Regions from separate parts of the Psychrobacillus sp. MER TA 171 genome, predicted to be linked through region 2. Evidence: predicted binding sites of a transcription regulator. Region 2 holds the regulator's gene; the other holds the start of a gene.
The links. Region 2 encodes CtsR, which represses protease genes until heat stress. Its sites were predicted from a motif close to ATGGTCAATAAAGGTCAAACA; they were not measured.
Positions count from the first base shown of each region.

Region 1: a site for CtsR is predicted at 5,872-5,892, ahead of clpP (ATP-dependent Clp endopeptidase proteolytic subunit ClpP). Genes of this name have one in related genera too.

Region 1 covers NZ_JAMAWN010000011.1:60,829-75,705, reverse strand. Annotated here, with positions in the region: gene trxB (thioredoxin-disulfide reductase) at 54-1,004, shown strand; gene M3627_RS11840 (NUDIX domain-containing protein) at 1,198-1,668, shown strand; gene rapZ (RNase adapter RapZ) at 1,672-2,556, shown strand; gene M3627_RS11830 (gluconeogenesis factor YvcK family protein) at 2,561-3,538, shown strand; gene whiA (DNA-binding protein WhiA) at 3,570-4,511, shown strand; gene M3627_RS11820 (HPr family phosphocarrier protein) at 4,531-4,788, shown strand; gene M3627_RS11815 (ribosomal protein L7/L12) at 4,850-5,107, opposite strand; gene clpP (ATP-dependent Clp endopeptidase proteolytic subunit ClpP) at 5,180-5,782, opposite strand; tRNA gene M3627_RS11805 (tRNA-Arg) at 5,955-6,026, shown strand; gene M3627_RS11800 (catalase family peroxidase) at 6,101-7,042, opposite strand; gene M3627_RS11795 (TPM domain-containing protein) at 7,209-7,862, shown strand; gene M3627_RS11790 (GNAT family N-acetyltransferase) at 7,884-8,330, shown strand; gene M3627_RS11785 (hypothetical protein) at 8,648-8,833, shown strand; gene M3627_RS11780 (hypothetical protein) at 9,251-10,384, opposite strand; gene M3627_RS11775 (RNA polymerase sigma factor) at 10,362-10,883, opposite strand; gene M3627_RS11770 (glutaredoxin family protein) at 11,369-11,602, shown strand; gene M3627_RS11765 (sugar-binding transcriptional regulator) at 11,739-12,776, shown strand; gene gap (type I glyceraldehyde-3-phosphate dehydrogenase) at 12,790-13,797, shown strand; gene M3627_RS11755 (phosphoglycerate kinase) at 13,965-14,877, shown strand, end outside.
Region 2 covers NZ_JAMAWN010000010.1:61,293-76,169, reverse strand. Annotated here, with positions in the region: gene M3627_RS11195 (ABC transporter permease) at 1-150, shown strand, start outside; gene M3627_RS11190 (ABC transporter permease) at 150-1,097, shown strand; gene M3627_RS11185 (ABC transporter ATP-binding protein) at 1,104-2,228, shown strand; gene M3627_RS11180 (peptide ABC transporter substrate-binding protein) at 2,285-3,943, shown strand; gene M3627_RS11175 (S66 peptidase family protein) at 4,023-4,946, shown strand; gene M3627_RS11170 (enolase C-terminal domain-like protein) at 4,959-6,053, shown strand; gene M3627_RS11165 (C40 family peptidase) at 6,050-6,973, shown strand; gene M3627_RS11160 (ABC transporter ATP-binding protein) at 6,985-7,947, shown strand; gene M3627_RS11155 (ABC transporter ATP-binding protein) at 8,110-9,033, shown strand; gene M3627_RS11150 (ABC transporter permease subunit) at 9,011-9,910, shown strand; gene rsgA (ribosome small subunit-dependent GTPase A) at 10,292-11,299, shown strand; gene M3627_RS11140 (GNAT family N-acetyltransferase) at 11,311-11,721, shown strand; gene M3627_RS11135 (CtsR family transcriptional regulator) at 11,935-12,408, shown strand; gene M3627_RS11130 (UvrB/UvrC motif-containing protein) at 12,398-12,964, shown strand; gene mcsB (protein-arginine kinase McsB) at 12,954-14,048, shown strand; gene M3627_RS11120 (ATP-dependent Clp protease ATP-binding subunit) at 14,045-14,877, shown strand, end outside.

The DNA.
Region 1 (14,877 bases), on a different contig from region 2:
AGGGTACAAAATTAGTTAGATTGTTGGTATGTAGTACGTAGGAGGAATTATCGATGACAACTGAAAATATATATGACGTGATTATTATAGGAGCGGGCCCAGCAGGTATGACAGCAGCTGTATATACTTCCCGTGCAAACCTTTCCACTCTAATGATTGAACGTGGAATTCCAGGCGGCCAAATGGCTAATACAGAAGAGGTAGAAAACTACCCAGGATTTGAAACAATCTTAGGACCTGAGCTTTCTACTAAAATGTTCGATCATGCGAAAAAATTTGGTGCAGAATATGCATATGGTGACGTTTCCGAAGTAGTCGATAACGGAGACTATAAAACCGTAAAAGTAAGCGGTAAAGAATATAAAGCATTAGCTGTTATCATCTCTTCAGGAGCTGAATACAAAAAAATGGGTATTCCCGGGGAAACAGAGCTTGGTGGACGTGGGGTAAGCTATTGTGCAGTTTGTGATGGTGCTTTCTTTAAAGGGAAAGACCTAGTAGTAGTTGGAGGCGGGGACTCTGCAGTTGAAGAGGGTGCTTTCTTAACTAAGTTTGCGAACAAAGTAACAATCGTACATCGTAGAGATAAGCTTCGCGCTCAAAAAATTCTACAGGACCGAGCTTTTGCTAACGAAAAAATAGACTTTATTTGGAATACAACATTAAAAGAAATACACGGAACAGACGGTAAGGTTTCTAGCGTTACTTTAGTATCCACAGTGGATGGTTCCGAAAAAGAATTTTCAACAGACGGTGTATTCGTATATGTTGGAATGCTACCACTTACAAAACCATTTCATAGCCTTGGCATCTTAAATGAAAATGGTTATATCGTTACAAACGAGAAAATGGAAACAGCAGTACCTGGTATCTTTGGGGCAGGGGACGTTCGTGATAAAATGCTTCGTCAAATTGTCACAGCAACAGGTGATGGTAGTGTAGCAGCTTTATCAGCTCAGCACTATATTGAGCATTTAAAAGATAAAAACACATCAAATATTTAATTTAATTTTATCTTAATTTAACTGTAACTGTTCTGAAACATATTAAGTGTATAGTAAAGTATATAAATTGACCCCCTTTTTATATATGCAAGATTTGAACAGGCTGTTTTGCGATTTAAATCGTGAAGCAGCCTCTTTTTGTGCAAATTCATGTATAATATAAGGTAACTACAGACAGATGGAGTGACCATACGTGCAAAGAATCGCTAATTTACTTATTTGTAAAGACGACAAAGTTTTGTTATTAAAGAAACCACGTAGAAACTGGTATGTTGCACCAGGCGGAAAAATGGAGGAAGGAGAATCTATTCTTATTTCTGCTGTTCGTGAGTTTACGGAAGAGACAAACACTGTACCGATCAATCCACATTTAAAGGGAATCTATACAATGCTCATTGAAGAGGATGGGAAACGTCTAGATGAATGGATGTTATTTACCTTTATCGGAACAGATATAGAAGGAACTCCATATAAAGAAACTAAAGAAGGTGTGCTCGAATGGCACCCGGTTGAAGATTTAGCACATCTACCGATGGCAGAGGGAGATCGAACAAATCTATTGTTTGCTGTAAAGGAAAAGGGTATGCAATACGGTACTTTTGTATATACTCCAGATTTCGCATTAATCAGTGAAACTATTCAACATTCATGGGAGGATAAATAGATAGTGGAAACTCAGCAGAAGCCAGAAACAGAAGTAGTCATCATTACTGGAATGTCAGGAGCAGGAAAAACAGTAGCTATCCAAAGCTTTGAAGACCTAGGCTATTATTGCATAGACAATCTTCCTCCTGAGCTCCTAAGCACTTTTATCAAGCTAATGATTGAGTCAAATCAGCAACCGCGAAATATAGCAGCGGTAATGGATTTGCGTGGAGGGAAAATGTTTCATTCACTCGTTGACTCCGTTAACCAGCTTCAAGAAGCAACCTCGGTAACTCCAAAGGTGTTGTTTTTGGATGCACAGGATGAGGTTCTTGTCCGAAGATATAAGGAAACAAGACGCTCCCATCCGTTAGCAAATGCAGGATTGCCATTAGAAGGTATAAAAAAGGAAAGAGAGCTTCTTTCTGACTTAAAAGGCAGAGCACAATTTATTTATAATACATCCAAGATGAAGCCACGCGAGCTTCGAGAAAAAATTCAAGAGGAATTTTCGACAAATGGAAGCCAGGTCTTTACAGTGAACGTTATGTCCTTTGGATTTAAGCACGGAATTCCTATTGATGCAGATTTGGTTTTTGACGTTCGTTTTCTTCCAAATCCGTATTATATCGAGGAGCTTCGCTTAAAATCAGGACTAAATGAAGAGGTTTCTAGCTACGTTTTAAAATGGGCAGATACGAAGACGCTTATCGAAAAACTAAAAGACTTGTTTGCCTTTATGATTCCGCAATACAAGCGAGAAGGCAAGACGCAGCTTGTTATTGCCTTTGGCTGTACGGGCGGTCAACACCGTTCTGTCACACTAGCAGAATATTTCGGTAAGGTTTTTAAGGAAGACGATGAAACAGTAATAACTCATAGAGATGTTACTATCAGGAAGGAATGACTTAATGGGTCGTACAAAACACCGTAAAAAAATAGTCATCATTGGTGGTGGTACTGGCTTATCTACCTTGCTTCGAGGACTTAAAAAACTTCCATTAGATATTACTGCCATTGTTACAGTTGCAGATGACGGAGGGAGCTCCGGTAGATTAAGAGATGATTATGATATTCCACCACCTGGTGATATCCGTAACGTCTTAGCAGCCTTATCAGAGGTAGAGCCGCTCGTAGAAGAAATGTTTCAGTTTCGCTTTACTAATTCCAGCGAACTCGAGGGACATTCCTTAGGCAATCTAATGATTACTGCTTTAACCTCGATTACAGGAGATTTTGCACATGCAATCACGGAAATGAGCCGTGTTTTAAATATTCATGGAAAAGTGCTTCCTGCTGCCAATCAGCTAGTCACACTCCATGCACAATTTGAGGATAAAACTATTGTTACAGGGGAATCTAAAATACCGGACTATGGGAAAAAGATAGAAAAGGTATTTATTACTCCTGACGATGTAAAGCCACTGCCAGAGGCAATTAACCTAATCCGCCAAGCGGATATTATAGCAATTGGACCTGGTAGCCTTTATACTAGTATTTTGCCTAATCTCTTAGTCGAGGATATTCGTAAGGCAGTCATCCGTTCGAAGGCTAAAAAAGTGTACATTTGCAATCTGATGACACAAGCTGGAGAAACGAATAACTATACTGCGTATGATCATGTAGAAGCATTGATCGACCATGTAGGCGAGAACTTTATAGACTCTTTGTTGATAAGTAATGAGGAAATTCCTGAAAATGTTCAGTATTTATATAAGCAGGAGAAGGCTTCTCCCGTTAAAATTGATATAGAGAAATTAGAAACACTAGACATAGAAATCGTTAAGAAGGACATTTCCATCGTATATAATGGCGCTGTCCGTCATGATGCGATAAAAGTAGCGGAATGGCTTTACGAATATGCAGGCCAAAAAGGATTCAAACAATAGAGAGGCTCTGCAAGAAAGGGGGAAACGTTATATGTCGTTTGCTTCTGAAACAAAAAAAGAGATGACACAGGAGGAGGCTGAGCCTTGCTGTTCGAAGGCAGAGCTTTCAGCGCTCATCCGTATGAATGGTTCTCTTTCTTTTAGCAACAAAATGCTTAGCTTGGATGTCCAAACCGAAAATGCGGCGATTGCCCGAAGGCTGTACACGTTGATCAAATCATTGTATCAGCTGAACGTGGAAGTACTTGTTCGTAAAAAGATGCGTCTTAAAAAGAATAATGTCTATATTTGCCGAGTAAGAGAAGGCTCCAAGAGGCTACTAGAGGATTTAATGATTTTGAAGGAAGGCTTTGAATTTGAGTATTCGATTTCACAGGAGCTTGTCAAAAAGAACTGCTGTAAAAGAGCTTACCTACGTGGAGCTTTCTTAGCAGGAGGCTCTGTCAATAATCCAGAAACTTCCTCTTATCACTTAGAAATTTACTCCTTATATAAAACACATAGCGACGCATTAGTCGATTTAATGAACTTTTATGAATTAAATGCAAAAACCATTGAACGTAAAAAAGGTTTTGTGGCATATTTAAAGGAAGCAGAAAAAATTTCTGACTTTTTAAGCATCGCTGGAGCACATCGTGCCCTCTTAAAATTTGAGGATGTGCGAATCATCCGAGACATGCGGAACAGTGTCAATCGCTTGGTCAACTGTGAAACGGCCAATCTGAACAAAACCATCAGTGCAGCTATCCGACAAGTGGATAACATCCGTTTTATCGATAATGCAATCGGGCTGGACCAATTGCCTGAGAAGCTTCGAGAAATTGCCCGTCTTCGTGTCGAGTATCAGGATGTAACCCTAAAGGAGCTAGGCGACATGGTATCCACTGGAACTGTAAGTAAATCAGGTGTTAACCATCGCTTGCGTAAGCTGGATGAAATAGCAGATGCTTTAAGAAGAGGCGAATCAATTTAAAGAAATGGGGCTAAGGATTATGGCGGAACAACAGGTCGAAGTAAAATTACAATCAGGACTACAAGCGAGACAAGCAGCTTTATTTGTACAAGCAGCGAATCGTTTTATAGCAGATGTGTTTCTTGAAAAAGATGACAAAAAGGTAAACGCTAAAAGTATCATGGGAATCATGAGCCTTGCGATTGGCAAGGGCGCTACTGTTACTTTGAGTGCTGAAGGCTCTGATGAAGAGGAAGCTGTGGAATCATTAGTTAAGTTCATTTCTAATGCTGAATAAAGAAAAAGAGCTGTTATCTAGTCCGCTTGGATTAGATAACAGCTTTTTTTGTAGAATGTCATTAAATGTGGTTAAGCACTTTATCTACATATTTTTTGGCAGAAACTAGTCCCAAGCCTGTTTCGTTCCGAACAAGCTTGACCATTTCAACCTGGCTGCTGTCATTATTATTCATCTCTACGATTTGTTTTTCTAAGGCTTTGTCTCCTTTAAACGGAAGGGTCTGTCGTGCTTCTAATTTTTTTATTTTACTTTGTAGACTTACGATGTATATGACTAAGGATAATATGATTAACAGAGAACTTATTGTATATAGCAAATGGAACACAACCTTTCATCTTTTTATAAAAAAATCCAAGGCAGAGAATCACCGCCTTGGATTTATATTATATTATTTTAAATCTTTTTTCATGTCGCTACGTGAAATGATATGGTCGATTAGACCGTATTCTAATGCACGCTCTGCTGGCATGAAGTTATCGCGATCTGTATCTTTTGAAACGACTTCAATCGGTTGACCAGTACGTTCAGCCATAATTTGGTTTAGCTTGTCGCGTAGGTATAAAATACGTTTTGCTGCAATCTCGATTTCCGTTGCTTGCCCTTGAGCTCCACCAAGTGGTTGATGAATCATAACCTCAGCATTTGGAAGTGCATAGCGTTTGCCTTTTGTTCCAGCTGTAAGTAAGAAAGCACCCATTGATGCTGCCATACCGATACAAATAGTTTGTACGTCTGGTTTAATGAATTGCATTGTATCGTAGATAGCCATACCTGCTGTAATACTTCCGCCTGGGCTATTGATATAGATAGAGATATCTTTTTCTGGATCTTCTGCTTCTAGGAATAAAAGCTGTGCAACGATCGAGTTTGATACGTTGTCATCAATCGCGCTACCAAGCATGATGATGCGGTCTTTTAATAATCTAGAATAAATGTCATACGCACGCTCGCCGCGATTTGTTTGTTCAATAACTGTAGGGATTAAATTCATCCTGGATTGCCTCCTTCAAGGTAATTGTTAGTGTTTTTTTAGTGTGTACTGAGAAATTCTGCCTCAGTTGTAACTTTATCATACATGGAATGGTCAAGGAAGGTCAAATATTAAGCTTTGAAATGTTTACTTGAATTATTCCTATACCATTTGTATAATAGAAAGGTCGCTTGCCCTCGTAGTTTAATGGATATGACACAAGATTCCGGTTCTTGGGATGGGGGTTCGATTCCCTCCGAGGGCGTCCATAACAGCTAGAAACACTCGAATCCGTTCGAGTGTTTTTTTATGCTCATTTACTATGTGTTTGGGGCTTTCTTATTCATTTTTACTTCTCCTCTCATATGATTCAGCATATGCTCCACTTCGAAAGTGTAGTATGGGATCGTCCGTTAGCTCGATTCCCTTTGGAACAATCGTTGGGTCGAAAACAATGTCTTTCTTAGGATGTATTTTATTTCTAATTTCCAAACGACCTATATTCACTTTTCTTCTATCTTCTGGCCACGTATCCGTCGCATCGTTTGGGTTATCCCCTTCCTCTGCTAAGCGGATGAACAGATCAAACTGGACTGGCCCCCGTTTTAATCGGTCGTCGAGCTCCTCCGTCAAATAGTTGGCTGAAATCGATTTGCTTGTTAGAGTAGAATCTTTTGTTTCATCAACTGGGACCCATTCGTATTTGATTGCTTGGCGTTCGCCGTCTTTATTAACGAAATAGAAGGCGTGGATAGGATAGTAGTGAAGCTCAGCGTAGCTCGTTGGTGGCTGCTTTGCCTGCTCCTTAATGATTTGAATGACCTCTTTGCTATGTGGATATTTTTTAGAAACTAGCTCAACCATATTAATGGCCCGGTCAATCGTTTTAATCCCAGTTTTTTTATCCGTAAATATTTCGATCATATCTATAAACTCTCTAGGACTGCTTGTGACGAACATCGGTACAGTAGAGCTCACTAAATTGGTGAAGCTTCCATCGGGTAGCTCAAATTGAACGGCGAGCCCTTTGGCGGGAACAAGATAATCGACGGAGGCAGGGTTAGGGGGGCTATTGGAAAATCGAGCAGTAGCAGGAATTGCTTCTCTATGAAGATGGGGTGCAACCGTATAGGGTACAGCATTCCCATTTGGAAGAAATGTTGCCTCATACATATCCCCCTTAGCGTGTGCGCGCCTCGCTCCAGGGAATTTTCCTTGAATCTGCTCCAGTGCATCAATGGCTTCTTTTGGTGTTAAATCCTCGTTATGTACTTGGTCCATTTGTTTACCTCCTTTATTTACTGTCTAATCTATATCATTACCACTCTTTTCCTATATTAAACTCGTAAAAGGGACTTCTAATAGTCATAATTCATGTATAATATAATTAACTTATCAGAATAAAATAAAAATGATAAGACTGCAGGCTGAAAGGGGAATGGCACTGTTGAAAAAAATAATACATCTGCTAGTTATAACCTTCCTTATTTTGTTGTTCTCTCCTTTAAGTACAGGGGCTGCTGGAGATATATCAAAGGATACCTATTTAGTAGATGAAGAGAACTTTTTAACAGAAGAAACGAAGCAGGAAGTAAAAATACTGGGAGAAAAATTAAAAAAAGGAACGACCGCTCAGCTGGTTGTGATGATTATCGAGCATGTAGGAGACCAGTCGGCAAGTGAATTTAACATGGACATCATACGAGAGAACCAAATAGGAAGTGTACGAAATAAGAATGGCTTACTATTCTTAATCGAGACGGATCCGATTAACGGGGGAGGTCCGGCAGTAGAGATTACAGTGGACCGTGACTTGGAAAAAGCACTTTCAGATGCCAAAATAGATCAGATAATCGATCGGTATACGATGCCTTATTTAAACCAGGGTCTAATCGATGAGGCTGTAATCTCCACCTATCAGGCTTTGTCCAATGAGGTTTCTAAGCATTACGGTATTTCGGAGGGGCTAACGAAGCCACAGCCCTATACGAGTAACAGCCTACAGGACAGTATCTCTATTCCAACCATAATCATTATCCTTCTAGTCATCTTCCTCCTATCTAGAATGGTAAATGGTAAAAGAAAAAAGCAGAGAGATTAACAAAAGAAACGGGGAAATGGAATGAAACTAGTAGAAATAAATAAGGATAACTGGCTGAAAACGGTCCTTCTCACAACTAACGAGGATGGCAAAGGAACCGTAGTAGAGAAATTTGTTGCCTCCAACGCATTATCCATCACCCAATCAGTCTATGAAACTGGATGGATTATAAAAGGTATCGAAGCAGAGAACAAGCTCATTGGCTTTGCCATGTACGGGTTTGATGAAGAAACTGCAAACTACTGGATCTGCCGCTTTATGATCGATCATAAAAGCCAAGGAAAAGGCTACGGCAGAAAAGCAGTAGAGCTAGTGCTGGATGAAATGAAGCAATTGGACGGCTGCAATTCCATCTATTTATCAACGGAGCCAGAAAACGAAATAGCCATCAAGCTCTATGAAAGCCTCGGCTTCGAAAAAACAGGCAACATCAACGAAGGCGAAGCAGAGTTTGTGTTAAAGGTTTAGAAAATGAAGAGGAGAGCTAAATGCTCTTCTTTTTTTGTAGTCTTTGGAGAGGGATTGGGGTTGTGGATTTGGATTGTAGTAAAGTATGGCGGGATTGTAGTAATTTAAGCCGTGATTGTAGTAATCCGTGGAGTGATTGTCGTAAAAATTCATCAGAGAGAGCCCACGGAATTTGATTGTAGTAATCTACGAGTGCATTGTCGTAAACTAGGCAATGATTGTAGTAATCCATGAAGTGATTGTCGTAAAAATTCATCAGAGAGAGCACATGGAATTGGATTGTAGTAATCTACGAGGGTATTGTCGTAAACTACGCTGTGATTGTAGTAATCTACGAGGGTATTGTCGTAAACTACGCTGTGATTGTAGTAATCCGTGGAGTGATTGTAGTAAAAATTGATCAGAGAGAGCTCATGGATTTGGATTGTAGTAATCTACGAGGGTATTGTCGTAAACTAAGCATTGATTGTAGTAATCCATGGAGAGATTGTCGTAAAAATTGACCCGAGAGAGCACATGGAATTGGATTGTAGTAATCTACGAGGGTATTGTCGTAAACTAAGCAGTGATTGTAGTAATCCATGGAATGATTGTCGTAAATTAAAACGCTAGGAATTTCAGGTAAACTAGCCAGCTGGTGAAGGTAGGCGGCAAATGGGGTGGGGTCTATGAGTGAACGGTTTGAATTAAGTTTTAAAAACAAGGAAGTAAGAGTGTGGTGTTATTTAGCTATACCAACGTTTATAATATTAATCCTTATGATTAATTATAGTGATACAAACTATCAGTTTTTTGTTCTTTTGGCGTTTTGGGCTATCTTTTATACGTGGCGTTATTTTTATAGGAAGAAAAACAAAGATAAAACGAGCTAGCCATAGCCTAGCTCGTTTAAACCATTATTTGACATAGTTGGTTTTCTGCTAATCTGTCTCTGCAAACTTCTTAAGCATTTGGATAACCTTCTTGTAGACATCTCGATGAGAGCCTATCGTGATATCACCTGTAACTCCTAAGTCAAATCCCGGAGCGTATAATAGCTTACCATCATCATAAAGGGTCACGGTATATAACGTGTGGCCTTGATCGGCTTCGGTAGTTAAATAGATTTGATAACTATCTACTTGAGGGAGTAATTCGGTTCTCCAGCTGCTTTCCTCCTCGGTAACCTCTTGAATAGGTAAATCGTTAATGGATTCCATTATTTCATTTATTTGAACTGTGTCTGTTGTACAGCCGTTTATTTGCTTGGAGCCAGTTCTCCCATTAAAGCAAACGGAATCGAACGAAACATCGATAGCCGGCTTCCTGTTATTAAAATAGGCATCAAAATTTAGGATGATATCATATAGATGTTTGCCATCTAGAGATACCATTCCGTTATATCTTCCTATTTTTCTAGGCTCTTTTTTAGAAAAGATATATTCTTCTTTTAACGTGTGAAAGATTTTCTGCCCTTTATTGTTTGTCAAGGAAACCTCTACGGTAGCACGATAAATAGTTGGATGATCCTTGTCCTGTTTAATCTGTACCTTCTCTAATTGCATGTCTAAATTACTGTCTATTAATTGGGAATTATATTTGAACACCATGACAGTGCTAATAGCCTGTTCCATCATATCTTTTGTGAAATAATCACCAAAGCTCTTGTAATAATAATTAATAAAGTCTTTGTTTTCCTTTGATTCTAGCAGCTTATTGTACTCCTCCTGGTTCTTTGTAGGGGTTTTACTTTGTAGGTCAAACCATGCCCGTAGTAAGCGTTCCAGTTCCATATCCGGCCCATTATATTCTTTTTCAATGACTGCCATAATTACTTCCTCGTTCGTAAGGGGCTGGGCTGTTTGCTCGGTTTCTGATGGGACCATTAAATTTGTAATAAGGAAAAAGGAGGCAACGGCTATAGCTGCTAATGCAAGGACGCCGGGAAATATTCTTCGTTTTTTCTGTTCCGTTCGTTCCTTTATCGCTAGCCATGTATTTCGTCTTGCTTCATTAGATCGTTCGACGTGCTTCATCTCCTCAAAAAGCTCATCAAATTCCTTTGACGGTTCCATTTACATAACCTCCTTTTTGATGAAATTCCTTTTTTAGCGCCTCGAGTGCACGCATCATTTTCATCTTGACCTTTGCCTCGGTCCATCCCAGGATGAAGGCAGTTTCCTGGATGGAGCATTCCTGGATTTTTCGCAGAATGATCACCTCTTGATAATCCTTCTTTAGTAAGCGTAAGGAATCATACATCCGTGTCAGCTTTTCTTTTCGTTCGATGTGACCTTCTGGGGAAAGCTCCTTTGTTTCTATATCATGATTCTTTTCAAATGAAAAAAATTGAACGACTCGTTTTCTTCTAAAATAATCATACGTAACATTGCGAGCGATTTTTAGTATCCACGTAGCAGGGGAAGCTTGCTTATCAAAGGAAGCATATCCCTTAAATGCTTTGTAAAAGGTTTCCTGTGTCAGGTCCTCGGCACTCTCTTTATGACGGACAAGTAAATAAATATAGCCGTAAACCCGGTCGCTGTGATCTCTATATAGCTGTTCCATTTCCATCTCCTGACCCCCTTAGTGCAATAGACGAACGAATAAATGAAAAGTATCGTTTTATTTAAGTAGAAAGTGAATTACCCAATAAAGTCCTAGTGGAATAGCCATTTACCAATCAAACACGAACACTTTCTTTATATTGATTGAAGCGGCAGGCGACGACATAAGTAGGGATGAGTGAGACAGATAAGACATCACAACCACGCGCGTTAGCGATGGGTGATGGCTTATCGCTCACCCCACGGAAAGCGTTCGCCTAGAGCGGAAATCAACTCTACATTCTCATAAAACAGCATTTAAACTTCCTTATTCTCTCTAAATAGTTCGATGTAAAAGTAAAATTAATTCCACTCAGATATAATATTCTATTCTAATCTCACGCTCTTCTATTTTACCTTTTAAGGAATATTTTGTATGCGACACATTCGGCACGCTTTTAATAGGTTAAAAGTTTATAATGAGAGAAGCTAAACGATGGGGGGGCACAGAATATGATTGTCCATTTCTATACAAGACCAGGCTGTCATTTATGTGAGGACGGAAGAATGATGCTGAAGCTGGTACAGGAGGACGTGCCATTTCAAATAGTGGAGCATAATATAGAAGAAGATGATCAGCTGCACGAAAAATTTATGCTCATGATTCCGGTTGTGGAATACCAAGGGGAGATCATACAGTACGGGAATCTCGACTATGTGACGCTGCTGGAAGCATTAGAAAAATAATGCTTCCAAACACATATATTGCTATTTGGAATATATTAAAGTATTATGATTATAGAAATTAAATTTTTTTTGAGTAGATGGGACATTTTTAATACATGTGGGACAAATATGTCACCACTAGCGTGGGATGTGACAAATGGATTCTTTTCTAAGTGCACAGCTAAAGCTAATGCCAGAGATGAGTGAGCTGCTTCAGAAGAGGTATCGTATTCTCCAAACTATCCAGCTGACCAGAGGTATTGGCCGTCGGGTTCTTGGAGAACAGCTAGACTTAACGGAGCGTGAAACTCGTAAGGAATTGGATGCTCTAAGGACTCAAGGCTTGATAGAGGTTTCTCGTGAGGGAGCGGCTATTACAGCAGAGGGCAATGAGGTTTTGATAGATTTAAAAGAAGTAGTCCGTATGTGGTCTGGTCGATCACAAATGGAGCTAATGTTAAAGAAATATTTAAATATAAAAGATGTGATTATTGTTCCGGGAAATGTAGATACTGATACTAACACATCTATGCTTTTATCCCAGGAGGCAGCAAAGTATTTAGAGAGTATTTTACTGGATGAATACATCGTTGCAGTTACTGGTGGATCAACGATTGCATCCATCTCCCATGCCATGACCGAATCGTCCAGATGGAAGGATTTGTTGTTTATTGCGGCAAGAGGAGGGGTAGGGAAGGATGTCAGGCTACAAGCAAATACCATTGCGTCTTTGTTTGCTAGCAAGATGAATGGAACCTACCGGACGTTATATATACCGGATCGCTTAAGCGAAGAGGCATATATGACGATGAAGAAGGAGCCTTTTATCCAAGAAATGATGGACCTTTATGAAAGGACAAACATCATTATTCATGGAATAGGCGATGCATTAGAGATGGCCAAGAGAAGAAGTTCGAGTGACGAGGAGATTGAGCTTCTAACAAGTAGAGGCGCAGTCAGTGAGTCGTTTGGCTATTATTTCAACAATCACGGTGAAGCTGTTCACCATATTCGCACAATCGGTGTTCAATTAAATCAGCTTCAGCATATAGAGCATCTGCTTGCAGTCGCAGGCGGGGCAAAAAAAGCCAACGCGCTTATTTCTTATTTCAAGCAGGCTCCATTGCAAACTGTTCTCGTAACAGATGAAGGTGCCGCCAATGAAATGATGAAAGTAATCCCAAAAAACATTTAGGAGGAATTTTATTATGACAGTAAAATTAGCTATTAACGGATTTGGACGTATCGGACGTAAAGTTTTCAGAGAAGCATTAGAGCAAAAGGATTTAGAAGTAGTAGCAATCAATGACTTAACAGATGCAGCGATGCTTGCTCATTTATTAAAATATGATTCTGTACACGGTATCTCAAATGCAGATATCACTTCAGAAGGTGAATACCTAGTAGTAAACGGGAAAAACATTCAAGTATTCGCTGAAAAGGATCCTTCAGTACTTCCTTGGAAAGACCTTGGAGTAGACATCGTAATCGAATCTACGGGTGTATTCAGCACAGTTGAAAAAGCTGGTAAGCATATCGAAGCAGGAGCTAAAAAAGTTATTCTTTCTGCTCCTGCAAAAGACAACATGCCAACATTCGTTATGGGTGTAAATGAAGATAAATACAACCCAGAAACAGATCACGTAGTATCAAACGCTTCTTGTACAACAAACTGCTTGTCACCAGTGGCGAAAGTATTACAAGATAACTTTGGTATCAAACGCGGAATGATGACAACAATTCACTCATTCACAAATGACCAACGTATCCTAGACTTGCCACATAGCGACTACCGTCGTGCTCGTGCAGCATCTGAATCTATGATTCCTACAACAACTGGAGCAGCAGCTGCAGTAGCGAAGGTTCTTCCTGAGCTAAAAGGTAAATTAGATGGTATGGCTGTTCGTGTACCAACACCAAACGTATCTCTAGTTGACTTTGTAGCAGAGCTAGACAAAGAAGTAACAGTAGAAGAGTTAAACGGCGTGCTTCGTAAAGCTGCTGAAAATGAACTAAAAGGAATTCTTGAATATAACGAGCTTCCATTAGTATCAATCGACTATAACGGCAACACTGCTTCTTCTACAGTAGATGGTCAATCTACAATGGTATTAGGAGATAACCTTGTTAAAGTATTAGCATGGTATGACAACGAATCAGGATACTCTGCACGTTGTATCGACCTTGCATTATTAATGGCAAAAAAAGGGTTATAATTTCTCGCTAGATACCGAGAAACATTAGTGTTTGGATAGCGTTTAAGTATAATAACCTCTATAATAAAAGAGGGTAAAGGAGCAAAGGTTACCCCTTTTGCTCCTTCTTTTTTTAGTAGGCAATTCAATTACATAAGGAGGCTTATTTCATGAAGGAAAAACAAACAATGAGCGATGTAACGTTAAAGGGAAAACGCGTCTTTTGTCGTGTAGACTTCAATGTACCAGTAGAAGACGGTGCCATTACAGATGATACTCGTATTCGTGCAGCACTACCTACGATCCAATATTTAATCGAGCAAGGAGCGAAAGTGATTCTTGCAAGCCATATGGGTCGCCCAAAAGGGGAAGTAAAGGAAGAGCTACGTTTGACAAAGGTTGGCGAGCATTTAGCTAAGCTATTGAATAAGCCTGTAACTAAATTAGATGAATCAATTGGAGAACAAGTAGAACAAGCGATCTCAGCAATGAATGAGGGAGATATTGTTTTATTAGAAAATGTACGCTTCCACGCTGGAGAAGAGAAAAATGATCTAGAGCTAGCAAAAGCTTTTGCTTCGTTAGCAGATGTGTATGTCAATGACGCATTCGGTGCAGCTCACCGTGCGCATGCAACAACAGAAGGAATTGCAAAGCTTTTACCTGCAGTATCTGGACTCTTGATGCAAAAGGAATTAGATGTACTTGGCAAGGCTTTATCCACACCTGAACGTCCTTTCACGGCGATCATTGGTGGTGCGAAAGTAAAGGATAAAATCGGTGTCATCGATCATTTATTGGACAAGGTAGACAATATCCTAATCGGTGGTGGATTGTCCTATACGTTCACGAAGGCGCAAGGTCATGAAATTGGAACCTCTCTTTTAGAGGAAGATAAAATCGACTTAGCCAAGTCCTTCCTTGAAAAGGCGAAGGAAAAAGGCGTGAACTTCTATTTGCCAATCGATGTAGTCGTTGCGGATGAGTTTTCAAAGGATGCCAACACGAAGGTTGTCCCAGTCGACCAAATTCCATCTGACTGGATGGGCTTGGACATCGGACCAGAAACAGTAAAGCTGTACGATCAAGTTATTAAAGACA
Region 2 (14,877 bases):
GAAAGCATTAATAATCGTGATTATCCAGTTATCATGGGAACGACGGTCTTTTATAGTGCATTCTTAGTATTTATGCTGTTCTTAGTAGACATTGTCTATGGCATATTAGATCCACGTATCAAATTACATCGTAAAGAGGGGGATGCTTAATGGTTAAAACACAAGAGACTGTATCCCCAGTAGAAATAAAGGATGAATGGTTTCGTCCAAAAGTAAAAGAAGAGGGAGAAGCCGAATCTGTTGTAAGACCTTCTTTGTCCTATTGGAAGGATGCATGGAGAAGACTAAAGAAAAATAAGCTTGCAATGGGAGGACTGCTCTTTTTAGTTCTTCTCACCCTGTTTGCTATATTTGGTCCGATCTTTTCACCCTATGATATGGATGAAGTAAATTATCCAATGCAAAATCAAGGTCCATCAGCTGAGCATTGGTTCGGTACGGACGAGGCAGGTCGAGATGTTTTTACAAGAACATGGTACGGTGCTAGGGTTTCGTTATTTGTAGGGGTAATGGCTGCATTAATTGATTTCTTTATTGGAATTATTTATGGAGGCTTTAGTGGTTACAAAGGCGGCAGAGCAGATGCGATCATGATGCGTATTATTGAAGTACTTTATGGTCTACCGCATTTACTGGTAGTTATTTTATTGATGGTTGTAATGGGTCCAAGTCTAACAACCATTATAGTGGCGTTAACGGTAACTGGCTGGGTAGGTATGGCTAGGATTGTACGGGGCCAGGTATTACAGATTAAAAATTATGAATTTGTAACTGCATCCAAATCCTTTGGTGCCAAAAGCTCAAGAATCATACGGAAAAACTTATTGCCTAATACGATGGGTCCTATTATTGTCCAAATGACTCTTACTGTACCGAGTGCGATATTTGCAGAGGCATTTCTTAGTTTTTTAGGACTAGGAGTATCTGCACCCGCTGCCAGCTGGGGTGTAATGGCAAATGATGCCTTGCCAGTAATTTTATCTGGCCATTGGTGGAGGTTGTTTTTCCCTGCATTCTTTATCTCTGTGACAATGTTTGCATTTAATGTATTAGGAGATGGCTTACAGGATGCACTTGATCCAAAGCTTAGGAGGTAAGAATGGATGAATGAACATCAATTAGATCATGCAAAGGAACTTGCTCGAGGGAAAGTAGATGAAGTAGCTGCATCCTTACAATCGGGTGACTCTTTAGCTAGGCCTAACGGTAAGAAAGCAAGAAAGAAGATAACGGATGAAAAAATATTACAGGTTAATAACCTACAAGTTTCATTTAAAACGTATGGGGGAGAGGTAGAAGCAGTCAGGGGAGTCAACTTTGATTTATATAAAGGTGAAACATTAGCAATCGTTGGTGAATCTGGCTGTGGTAAGAGTGTGACCTCTAATGCCATCATGGGATTGATACCGGAGCCAGCAGGCAAGATTAAGAATGGAAGTATCTTATTTAAAAACAAAGAGCTTACGAAGCTAAGTAAATCAGAACTCAGAAAGATCCAAGGTATTGATGTATCCATGATTTTTCAAGACCCTATGACAGCCTTAAATCCTACGCTTACTATAGGGGAGCAGTTAACGGAAGGTTTGAGGACACATAAGAAGGTTGGAAAACAAGAGGCTAGGCTAAAGGCAATCGAAATGCTAAACCTGGTAGGCATCCCGAATCCTTCGGAAAGATTAAAACAGTATCCTCACCAATTCTCTGGTGGGATGAGACAGCGTATCGTAATCGCCATTGCTTTAATCTGTGATCCAGAACTGCTTATAGCAGATGAACCTACCACTGCCTTAGACGTAACGATACAAGCACAAATATTGGAGCTCTTTGAAGAAATTCAAAGGAAAACCGATATTTCAATTATTTTAATTACTCATGATTTAGGGGTAGTAGCAAAGATAGCTGATCGCATAGCGGTGATGTATGCAGGTAAAATTGTGGAGATAGGGGATAAAAGAGAAATTTTTTACACTCCACAGCATCCTTATACTCAAGGGCTTCTAAACTCAGTTCCACGTTTGGATTTAATGGATGAGGAGTTGCAGCCAATTGATGGAACACCACCTGACCTTTTCTCACCTCCTACTGGCTGTCCGTTTACTGCACGATGCAAGTTTGCCATGGAAGTATGTGATCATGTGTATCCATTTACAAGTAAGCTATCAGATGCCCATAAGGTAGATTGCTGGCTCCAGGATGACAGAGCAAAGGTTTTACAATTACAAAAGTAAAAAGGATGAGAGCGCGCAAGTGCATTCACATATACAATACAGAGGGGGAAACTAGGATGAAAAAATGGCTTTCATTATTAATTGTGGCTTTGTTTGTTCTTGTGTTAAGCGCGTGTACAGCCAATGAAGAGGCTGGGAAGACACCGACCGAGACTGAGCCGACGACAACAAAGACGGACGAGGGTAAAGAGGAACCTGCTCCAGAGGCAGAAAAAGTACTTAAGCTAAATAATGGCAATGAGCCAACGTCATTTGATCCATCGGTAGGGTTTGATGCAGTATCATGGAGCGCGTTAAACAACCTTATGGAGGGTCTAGTAAGATTAAACAAAGACCATCAAGCTGAAGAGGCTACGGCGGAGAAGATTGATATATCAGAGGATGGGCTAACGTATACATTTACGATTCGTGAAAATGCAAAATGGTCTAATGGAGACCCTGTTGTAGCAGGAGATTTTGTTTATGGATGGTTGCATATGTTAAATCCTGAAACTGCTTCTCCAGCAGCGTTCTTGGCCTATTTTATTGAAGGGGCAGAGGCTTATAACAATGGAGAAGGAGCAGCTGATGCAGTAGCGATTAAAGCTGTTAGTGAGAAAGTATTTGAAGTTAAACTTGCTGCTCCAACTGAAGCATTTTTAAATATTATCACGAACCCAAGCTTCTTCCCGGTCAACGAGAAGGTAGCTACAGAAAATCCTGAATGGTTTACAGAAGCAGAATCATTTGTTGGGAATGGTCCTTTTAAATTGGCTAGTTGGGATCATGATGTAAGCTTCACTTTTGAGAAAAACGAAAGCTATTGGGATGCTGAAACTGTGAAGCTAGACAAAGTCGAGTGGGCAATGATTGATGATTCGAATACAGAATATCAAATGTACTCAACAGGTGATTTAGATGTCTCTGGTGTTCCAGCAGAGCTTGCAGACCAATTAAAAGATGATCCGGAGTTAAAAAACGAAGACCAAGCCGGTCTGTATTTCTTCCGCTATAACGTTTCAATGGAACCATTTACAAACAAAAAAATTCGCCAAGCATTTGGTATGGCTGTTGACCAACAAGAAATCGTAGAATTCGTTACGAAAAATGGCGAGAAACCTGCTGAGGGATTTGTACCATACGGATTTAAAGGTCCTGATGGCAAGGAATTTAGAGAGACTGCTGGAAAGCTAATACAGCATGATGCGGAAAAAGCAAAAGCACTTTTAGCAGAAGGTATGAAAGAGGAAGGTTACACAGAATTACCTCAAGTAACGTTAACTTATTCTACAAGTGATACACACAAGAAAATTGCAGAGGCACTTCAAAGTAAATTTAAGGAAGTTCTAGGAGTAGAAGTAGCACTACAAAATGTAGAGGCTAGCGTATTTGCTTCAGAGCAAAAAGAGTTCAAATACATGTTATCACGCTCTTCCTTCTTATTTGACTATGCTGATCCTGTAAACGCATTAGAAAGCTTCATTACTGGTTCTTCTATGAATCGTACTACTTGGTCTAGCCCAGAGTTCGATAAAATGATTGCTGATATTAAAAATGAAACAGATGAGCAAAAACGTTGGGATATGCTAATAGAGGCTGACAAATTCTTAATGGAAGAAATGCCTGTTATTCCAATCCACTATTACAACCAAGTAACACTAGAGAAATCGAATGTTAAAGGTATTGTAAGACATCCAGTTGGATACATGGATTTAAAATGGGCAGATAAGGAATAAAAGTATTTATTCCCAAACAAAAGATGCGGCACTTTTGCAAGTGCCGCCCTTTTCTTTAAAAACAAAGGAGATTATACATATGAAAATAAAGCCAAATAGATTGAAAAAAGGGGATACAATTGGAATTATTGCTCCAGCTAGTCCTCCTAACTTAGATCAACTGAAACGCTCCCTATCGTTTTTAGAGGAATTAGGATTATCTTATAGAATGGGAAAAAGTGTAGAGCAAGTTAACGGGTATTTAGCGGGCACAGACGAAGAGCGACTAGAGGATTTACATGAGATGTTCGCAGACCCTAACATCAATGGAATAATTTGTGCTGGCGGAGGATACGGTACTGCAAGGTATGCAGACCAAATCGATTATCAATTAATGAATGAAAATCCGAAAATTTTTTGGGGTTATTCAGACATCACTTATTTACATAGTGCAATGAATTTATATTCGGATATTGTCACATTCCATGGTCCCATGTTAGCTTCAGACGTGGGTAAAAGTACATTTAATGAGCTATCCAAAAAAATGTTTTATCAGCTGTTTCAGCCAATAGAGTTACATTACACAGAGGATATATCTCCTTTATCCATAGTTGCTCCTGGGGTAGCCAGAGGGGAGCTGGTTGGTGGAAATCTCTCTCTTCTTGCAAGCGGAATTGGGACCAAATATGAAGTGGATACCAATCGTAAGCTTCTGCTAATAGAGGACATTGGAGAAGAGCCATATAAGGTAGACGGAATGCTAAATCAGCTACGTTTAGCTGGCAAGCTAGATGCAGCTGCTGGATTCGTCATTGGAGACTTCTGTGACGCGGAGCCAAGGAGAGGTAAAAAATCTCTTACAATGGATGAGGTTTTTGACCATTACTTAGGGAACTTAGGTAAACCAGCAATAAAAGGTTTTCTTATCGGACACTGTCAGCCTCACTTTGCGATTCCATTAGGAGTAGACGGCATGTTAAATACAGAGAACCTAACGTTATCTATATTACCAGGAGTAGAGTAGGAGGAATTTAGGGTGAAAATACAAGCTATTGAAACGTTTTATGTTGCTGTTCCACTGACTAAACCTTTCAAAACAGCATTGCGTACAGTTACCACTGCTTTTTCCGTTGTCGTGAAGGTAACCTCTGATGAAGGAAAAGTAGGTTACGGAGAGGCACCTCCTACTCATGTGATCACTGGTGAGTCATTAGAAAGTATCCAATACGCTATAAATGAAATTATTTCTCCGCAGCTAATCGGACTTTCTTTACTAGAAAAGGAGATAATTTTTCAGAAGCTCCATAAAGCACTTGTCAGAAATACGAGTGCGAAAGCTGCAGTTGACATGGCAATCTTTGACCTTTTGGGCCAATATGCTGAGCTACCACTTTATCAATATTTAGGAGGCTATCGAAATAGCCTTACAACGGATTTTACTGTGAGTGTCAATGAACCAGCTGAAATGGCAGAGGATGCTGAGCGCTACGTAAGAGAAGGGTTTCAAATACTCAAAGTAAAGGTTGGAATAGGTACGATACAAGAGGATATTGAACGTATTGAGGCTATTAGGAGGCGAGTAGGAAAAGATATTAAAATAAGGCTCGATGCCAATCAGGGATGGAATGCAAAAGAAGCCGTACGCGCTATAGGTACTATGGAAGACGCTGGGCTTAAGATTGAGTTTGTCGAGCAGCCGGTTCCTGCTGAGGATCTAGAAGGCTTAAAATACGTAACTGAACGAACAGCAACCCCTATTATGGCAGATGAGAGTGTTTTCTCGATTTATGATGCTAAGCGTGTATTAGAAATGCGGGCTGCAGACTTGATTAATATTAAATTAATGAAATCTGGTGGCATTTATCAGGCATTAAAGATTAATACATTGGCAGAGGCAAATGATATCACCTGTATGGTAGGGAGTATGATTGAAACTAAAATAGGTATAACAGCAGCAGCTCATTTGGCAGCGAGTCAGCCTAATATCCTTTTTTATGATTTTGATGCTCCTTTAATGCTGGCGGAGGACATTGTTACAGGCGGTATCGTCTACCAAGCTAGCACGATGACCTTTTCGAAATCCTATGGGCTAGGCATTGCGAGCGTTAAAATAGGGGAGGGACAAAAATGACAATAGAAAAAAGTTATTGGGCTTGTGCAGTAAAGGTTGCGACGGTCTGGACAGAGCCGTCTTCAGCTCGGGAAGTAGATGGTCCTGGAATATCTAATCCTGTACAGCTTGTTGAATGGCTAGAAGCTTTGCCATACAAGGAGCGACTAGCCCTTTGTGATGAGAACCGTGTTCAAACTCAGCTTCTTTATGGAGAGCCAGTTATTGTGGATGAGATAAAGGACGATTGGGCTAAAATAATTGCAGTCTGGCAGCCCTCTAAAAAAGACGAAAGAGGCTATCCGGGTTGGGTGCCGTTGGCTCAATTGAAAGAAATAGTAGAGGCTGGCAACCAAGGAATTGTTCGAGTAAAGGGTACAAGAACCCAGTTATGGGATACGGAAGAAAAACCATTACTGATTCTACCTTTTAATACAATTCTACCTGTTCTATCTGAAACGGATGATTTCTATAAGGTTCGAGCGCCACATGGAGAGGGGCTGCTCCGAAAAGAAAATGTACAATATGCTGCATCTAAGGAACAATTACCAAAACTCCCACTAGAGGAAACTGTGAGGTTGGGGGAAGCCTACTTAGACTTACCATATCTATGGGGAGGGATGTCTCCATATGGCTTTGATTGCTCAGGATTTTCATACAACATGTTAAAGGCGTGTGGCTATTTTATCCCACGCGATGCAAGTGATCAGGCGATAGAAGGCATAGAGGTCTCTAAGGATGAACCTTCTTCATGGAAAAAGGGAGACTTGCTATTTTTTGCAAATGACGAAGGCACAGGCTCAGTTCGTCATGTTGGATTTTACTATGGGAATGGTCAATTATTACATTCACCTTCAACAGGAAAGTCAGTGGAAATTTTAGTATTAGAAGGCTCCAAGCTACAAAAAGAGATATGTGCTGTGAGAAGATATGCCGTTTAGGGGGGAAAGATATGACGGAGAATGTACTATTATCTGTAAAGGATTTAAAGAGACATTTTGATATTGGTCAAGGTAGCACTTTAAAGGCAGTGGATGGGATTAGCTTTGACATTCTCAAGGGAGAAACATTTGGCTTAGTAGGGGAATCGGGCTGTGGTAAATCTACCGCTGGACGTACTATCCTAGGTCTGTATAACCGGACTGAGGGAGATGTGCTATTCGAACAAAAGAATGTACATGAAATGAATGATAAAGAACGCAAAGACTATTTGAAGAAAATGCAAATGATTTTCCAAGATCCCTACGCATCTCTAAATCCTAGGTCCACAGTCCTCGAAATTATTGCAGAGCCTATCGAAATTCATAAATTATATAGCTCTAAAAAAGAGGTTAGAGAAAGAGTTTATGAGCTGTTAGAAGATGTCGGACTAAATCGAGATCATGCTAATAGGTATCCACATGAATTCTCAGGCGGACAAAGACAACGTATAGGAATTGCGCGAGCCCTGGCATTAGATCCAGAATTTATCATAGCAGATGAGCCAATATCTGCATTGGACGTTTCTGTACAAGCTCAAGTAGTAAAATTGTTACAGCGTCTTCAAAAGGAAAAAGGGTTAACCTACTTATTTATCGCTCATGATCTATCTATGGTTAAATATATTTCTGATCGTATTGGTGTAATGTATTTAGGGCATATGGTTGAACTAACAACAAGTAGTCAGCTTTATGAAAGCCCATTACATCCTTATACGCAGGCATTGTTGTCGGCAATTCCAATTCCAGATCCTGATATTGAGGAATCCCGTCAACGGATTATCCTACAAGGCGAGCTACCAAGTCCGATCAATCCACCATCGGGTTGTGTATTTCGGACAAGATGCCCTCACGCGATGTCTATATGTGCAGAGAAAAAGCCAATTTGGCAAGAGCAGGAACCAGGCCATTTTGTTGCCTGTCATCTTTATAATTAATATGGGATTACACCAATCTAATTAAAGTGGATTGGTGTTTTTTATTTTTTGAATTGTTCGCTTAGAAGGTAAACAAATTAATTAGATTTTTATAGAACTTATTTAAGTTTGAGACGTATAACTTAATAGGGACAAAATTAGTGATAAGGAAGGTGAGTTAATTTGGAACAAAAAACAATAGTAAGGTTACAAAATCTTTCTAAAATAATTGGGAAAAAGAAAATTATCGACGACCTGACATTAGACTTGTATTCTGGGCAAATAACAGGATTCTTAGGGCCGAATGGAGCAGGGAAAACAACAACTATACGGATGATGACTGGTCTTATGAAGCCAACATCGGGAGAGGTATTTATAGAAGGCAAGCCTTTGTCCGAGGATTTTGAGGGGTCCATGAGCAAGGTAGGGGTAATTGTAGAGAACCCTGAAATGTATAAGTTTATGAGCGGATATAAAAATCTCGTTCATTTTGCTCGAATGAATAAGAACATCACCAAAGAACGTATTGATGAAGTAATTGCTCAGGTGGGACTTCAAAAGCGTATTCACGAAAAGGTATCCACCTATTCTTTAGGAATGAGACAGCGTCTTGGCCTAGCACAGGCTATCCTACATAAGCCTAAATTTCTTATTTTAGACGAGCCCACAAACGGGTTAGATCCTGCAGGGATTCGGGAATTCCGCACATACTTAAAAAAGATCGCAGTAGAAGATGGTGTTGCTATCTTTGTTTCAAGTCATTTGCTCGCAGAGATAGAATTAATGTGTGATAGAATTGCCGTTATTCAAAATGGGAAGCTCTTATCTATTCAAGAGGTAAATGAACAGCAAAAATCTTATTATTACATCGAAGCATCTGAACTAGAAAAAGTAGTAGATTTCTTTAAACATAAAGAGATTACAATGGAAGCTCAAGGAAGTGGTTTTATAATCCCACTTAATAAAGAGGAAGTGCCTGCATTAGTTGCAGAGATGATTGCGAATGGCCTACAAATCTATTCCATCACTCCAAATAGAAAAACATTAGAAGATCAATTCTTAGAAATTACAGGAGGTGGACAAATTGCTGAATCTCGTACGAAATGAGTGGTTAAAACTATGGAGTAAAAAAGCAACCTGGATCATGGCTATACTGCTCGTATTGGTAATGCTTGGTTCTGCGGGCTTTGTGAAATGGATGAATTCCTTAGAAGTAGGACAGGACGATTCAGGAGAAACTATAACAGTGAGCCAGATGACGGCCGTTGCGGAGGAACCTGAAATAACTAAATATAGATTGGATAATGAACTGCCACCAATTATAGATGATAGTGCACAAGGCTTTATCACCGGCCTTCCTAGTATGATGTCAGTTGTTACATTACTTACAGTAGTTGTTGCCGGTGGTATTGTAGCTTCTGAGTTTTCTCAAGGAACGATTAAAATGTTATTAACAAGACCAGTAAAGCGTTGGAAGATCCTTACGTCTAAACTGTTAACGGTTGGTTTATTTGCAGTAGCAATGACTGGTATTCTTCTTATTTCAGGCATCATTTTTGGCTATATATTCTTTGATAATGTACCAGGAACCCAGTTAGAGTTAGTAGACGGAGCTGTAGTTGAAGTTTCATTCTGGGGTAGATTGTTACTGTTAACTGCTTTATCGCTAATCAATGTATTAGTGATTGGAACGTTGGCCTTTATGATTGGCTCTGTTTTCCGTTCGAGCTCATTGGCAATAGGAATATCTATTTTCTTGATGTTTACAGGAGTACAAGTTACAGGAGTTCTTGCGGCGCTGAAAATCGAGGCTTCGAAATATATTTTATTTGCTAATACAAATTTGGGGCAATACATTGGCGCAAATGATCCCTCAATAGAGGGAATGACGATGGCCTTCTCTATTGTCGTAATTCTTATTTACCTTGCAGTTTTCCTTGTGACGAGCTACTGGTCATTTACAAAACGTGATGTAACGGCATAATTGCCTATTGCATATTTCAAAAACTTGTAGTATTCTGAATTTAACTTAAAGAAAGAGGTGAGGCATTATGGCTATTGTATATAATTCGATTCGAATCAGTAAGTTCATGATGTCTTACCCTGTTATTTTCTAAAATGTAGGCGGAATAGGTATTAGTTTGATTGTATACAGACAATCGAGCTTATTTCTTCATACTTTTTGAAATTTCTTTACTAATGAACGGGAGACCATGATTGCTGATTCGAGCAATCATGGTTTTTTTGTTGCCCAGTAATTCGCTTAAAATAATGGCGATTCAAATATTTTAATGGGAAAATTAGGAGGAAATTGAAATTGAATTTAATCGAACAGTATGGATGGAATAGTAAATGGGAAGAAAAGATGTCGAACAAAGGATTAGTAGGTCGAGTTTTACTCGAGCATAAGCATTCTTATCGAGTAATTACGAATGAAGGTGAGTGGCTTTGCTCTCTATCGGGTAGATTTAAGTTTGATCACAACCGTGAAGCCTATCCAGCCGTAGGAGATTGGGTGGTTTTAGAGCAGATGCCTGGAGAAGATAAAGGTATTATTCAACAGGTTCTACCGAGACAATCCCAATTCTCAAGAAAAGTGGCAGGTACAACAACAGAAATCCAATTGGTAGCAGTGAATGTAGACTATGTATTTTTAGTGATGTCACTCAACCATGATTTTAATGTAAGAAGGTTAGAGCGCTATCTACTTGCAGCTTGGGATTCTGGTGCTACACCTGTCGTGGTACTAACGAAAAAAGACGCTTGTGAACAGGTGGATTATTTCATCAGTGAAGTCGAAACGATTGCATTCGGCGTAAATGTATTCGCTGTATCTAGTGTCACGGGAGAGGGAATAGATGACTTAGCCGCTCTCCTAGTCAACGGTAAAACGGGGGCCTTACTAGGTTCTTCAGGCGTAGGGAAATCCTCTTTGATCAATGCTCTATCTGGTGAGGATGTAATGGAGGTTAGCGATATTCGAGCGGATGACAGTAAAGGGCGTCATACAACCACTCATAGAGAGCTTTCCTTATTACCTGGTGGTGGACTATTAATTGATACCCCGGGAATGAGAGAGTTCCAGCTCTGGGATTCTAGCGAGGGTATTAGCAACAGTTTTCAGGATATCGAAGAACTTGCTATCGAATGCAGATTTAGAGACTGTCAGCATAAAAAAGAGCCTGGCTGCGCCATTCAAGAAGCTATTCGAACTGGTTTGCTAAAAGAGGATCGATATGTAAGCTATGTAAAATTATTGCGTGAGCTTGCTCATATCGAGCGTAAAAACAACTTAGCTGCTCAAAAAACAGAACGTGATAAATGGAAGCAAGTATCGAAGACCCAAAAAACCAATAAGAAAAGAAAAATTTAATAGAGGTGCATATGATTCGATTAATTGATCACCAAAAGCATTCTATAGCAGAGGAAATGCTCGAAATACAGCTTCCGGCTTACCGCAAGGAAGCAGAGATCATCGGTTTTGAAGGCATACCACAGCTTAAGGAAACAATCGAGGATATTAAAGTATCTAAAGAGATTTTTATAGGAAAGTACAATAAGGAGAGCCTACTTGGTTTTATCTCCTATGAATACGAGGGAGACGTACTAAATATTTGTAGGTTAGTTGTCCACCCAATTTATTTTAGAAAAGGGATAGCTTCTGAGTTGCTCCAGCATGTTTTGAGCGCTACTCCAAAAGCTGTAAGTATAATAGTTTCTACCGGCGCAAAAATTTACCAGCTCTTGCTTTGTATGAAAGACATCACTTTTACAAAGTACATGATATTGAGGTAGAGCCAACAATTTTTATTACACAGCTTAAATACAATTCACAAATATAAGAATATAAGTTTTCATTTTGATACACCCTAAAACTACTGACAATAAATGTTGGTAGTTTTTTTGTTTCTTTTATGCTAGGCAAATCAATTGCACAACCAAAAAATTCATTATATAATATAGTCAAAGATAGTCAAAGTCAGTTTTTGTGAGAAGAGGTGAGAGAAGATGAAAAATATATCTGACATTATTGAAGGTTATTTGAAGGCAATTATCGAACAAGAAAGTAGGGGGCAAATTGAAATCAAAAGAAGCGAGATCGCAGAAAAATTTCAATGTGTACCTTCACAAATAAATTATGTAATAAACACCCGATTCACACTGGATCGTGGATATTTGGTGGAAAGTAAACGTGGTGGTGGTGGGTATATTCGAATTCTCCGCGTTCGAGCCCACACAAAAGCTGAATTAATTGAGCATATAATACAAAGTCTGGAAGCAGGAGCATCTGCATCCACTACAGAGGATATTGTTTTTCGTTTATTGGATGAAGAGGTTATTACCAAAAGAGAGGCGAAGATAATTTTAGCAGCTCTAGACAGAACAACTTTAGCCATCCCACTACCAGCAAGAGATGAGCTACGAGCACGTATACTATGTGCCATGCTTTTAACACTAAAATATGAAAAAAGTGAAAATTGAACGGGGTGTTGATAAGGTGATTTGTGAAAATTGTAAACAACGGCCAGCTAAAGTGACGGTTACACAAGTGCATAACGGAGAACACTTTGAAAGACATTATTGTGAGGTCTGTGCCAATAGCCTCCACCCGTTTTATGTTGAATACAAACAAGACCCATTATCTCTTCATCAGCTTCTATCTAATTGGTTTAACCAAGCAGATCAGATAGTTCAACAAAAACAACAAAAAACACTTGAATGTGATGAATGTGGCTGGTCTATTGAGAGATTTCTAGAAGAGGGTAAGTTTGGATGTGCATCATGCTACGAAAGCTTCCGTCCTCATTTACCTCAAGCCCTAAAACGTCTACACAATGGTAACACTACACATATTGGAAAAGCACCAGGGCGACTTGGTGAAAAAATAGCTTTAAAGAAACGAATTGAAGCAATTAGGGCTCAAATGAAGCAGGCAGTTGAGCAAGAGCAATTTGAAGATGCCGCGAAGTTAAGAGACGAAGTTAAAGACCTTGAAAAACAACTTGCCGGAGGAGGTGACGATTCACATGTCGATTGAGAACTTTTTAGATAATTCCAGATCTAGTTGGATGGAAGGGGAAGGAGAGCATTCTGACATCGTGATGAGCACCAGAATTCGCTTGGCGAGAAACCTTAATGGTTTTCGCTTCCCTCTAGCATTTACAGAGGACGAAGCGCATAAAATTGACCAATCTGTATCCTCCACACTGTTAGATGCAGATGAAGAATTACAGAAAAATTTTACATCTGTGCATATTAAAGATGTATCTGAGCTAGGGCGTCAAGTCTTGGTTGAAAAACATTTAATAAGTCCTAAGCTCGCAAATTCACCAAATACGGGATCTGTCCTTTTATCAGAAGATGAGTCTGTTAGTGTCATGGTGAATGAAGAGGACCATATTCGAATTCAATGCCTATTTCCAGGACTCCAAATCCAACAAGCTTACGAACGGGCAGATACAATAGATCGTTTATTAGAAAAGGAATTACCATATGCATTTGACGAACAGTTTGGTTATTTGACAAGCTGCCCTACAAACACTGGAACAGGACTTAGAGCATCTGTCATGATGCACTTACCTGCTTTAACAAAAACAAAGCAAATGAATCGAATCGTAACCATTATTTCTCGGCTTGGTATGGTCGTAAGAGGAATATATGGAGAGGGTAGTGAAGCGCTCGGCAATGTTTATCAGGTATCAAATCAAACGACACTTGGTAAGACTGAGGAAGATATACTTGCTGATCTTCAAAGTATAGCAGAACAAATTATTCAAAAAGAAAGAGAAGCAAGAGACGCACTTTTACAGCACTCCCCAAATACATTGGAGGATCGTCTTTACCGTTCACTAGGAACCTTATTCTATGCTCGTCTAATGACCACAGAGGAGGCGGCAAGATGTCTGTCTGATGTGCGTTTAGGAATAGATATTGGACTTATTAAGGATATAGATATGTCCATCCTAAATGAATGTATGATCTTTATGCAGCCTGGTTTTTTACAAAAGTACGCTGGCACTACTTTAAATGCCACGGAGCGTGACATGTTTCGAGCTAAGCTGTTAAGGGAACGTTTGCAAAAAGGAGAAAAAGATAATACAAAAGGAGAGGAACCTGCATGATGTTTAATCGATTTACGCAAAGATCGCAAAAAGTTTTACAATTAGCTCAAGAAGAGGCTATTCGTTTAAAGCATGAATCTATTGGAACAGAACATATTTTACTCGGTCTTATCCGTGAAGGTAGCGGAATTGCCGCAAAAGCATTAGAAGCAATCGAAGTAGATCCAAAAGTGATAGAGGCAGGGATCGAGGAGCTGGTTGGAACTGGAGCAGAGGAAGTTGGTCCGATTGTTCACTATACGCCTCGTGCTAAGAAAGTCATTGAGCTGTCAGTAGATGAATCAAGAAAACTAGGTCACTCATACATTGGAACAGAACATTTACTTCTTGCTTTAATTCGTGAAGGAGAAGGAGTAGCAGCAAGAGTATTGAACAATGCAGGTGTAAGCTTGAACAAGGCGCGTCAGCAAGTGCTTCAATTATTAGGAAGTTCCGATCAATCTCATAGCAATAGTAATAACAACGGAGTCGCTCCAGCTAGTACACCGACATTAGACGGGTTAGCACGCGATTTAACACAAATTGCAAGAGAAGGTACGCTAGATCCTGTAATAGGGCGTAGCAAGGAAATCACACGTGTTATTGAAATATTAGCTCGTCGTACGAAAAATAATCCGGTCCTAATTGGGGAGCCAGGTGTAGGTAAGACTGCTATTGCAGAAGGTCTTGCACAACAAATCGTACAAAATGAGGTTCCTGAAATTTTAAGAGATAAACGTGTAATGACTTTAGATATGGGTACTGTTGTAGCGGGTACTAAATATCGTGGTGAATTTGAAGACCGTCTGAAAAAAGTGATGGATGAAATTCGCCAAGCAGGAAATGTTAT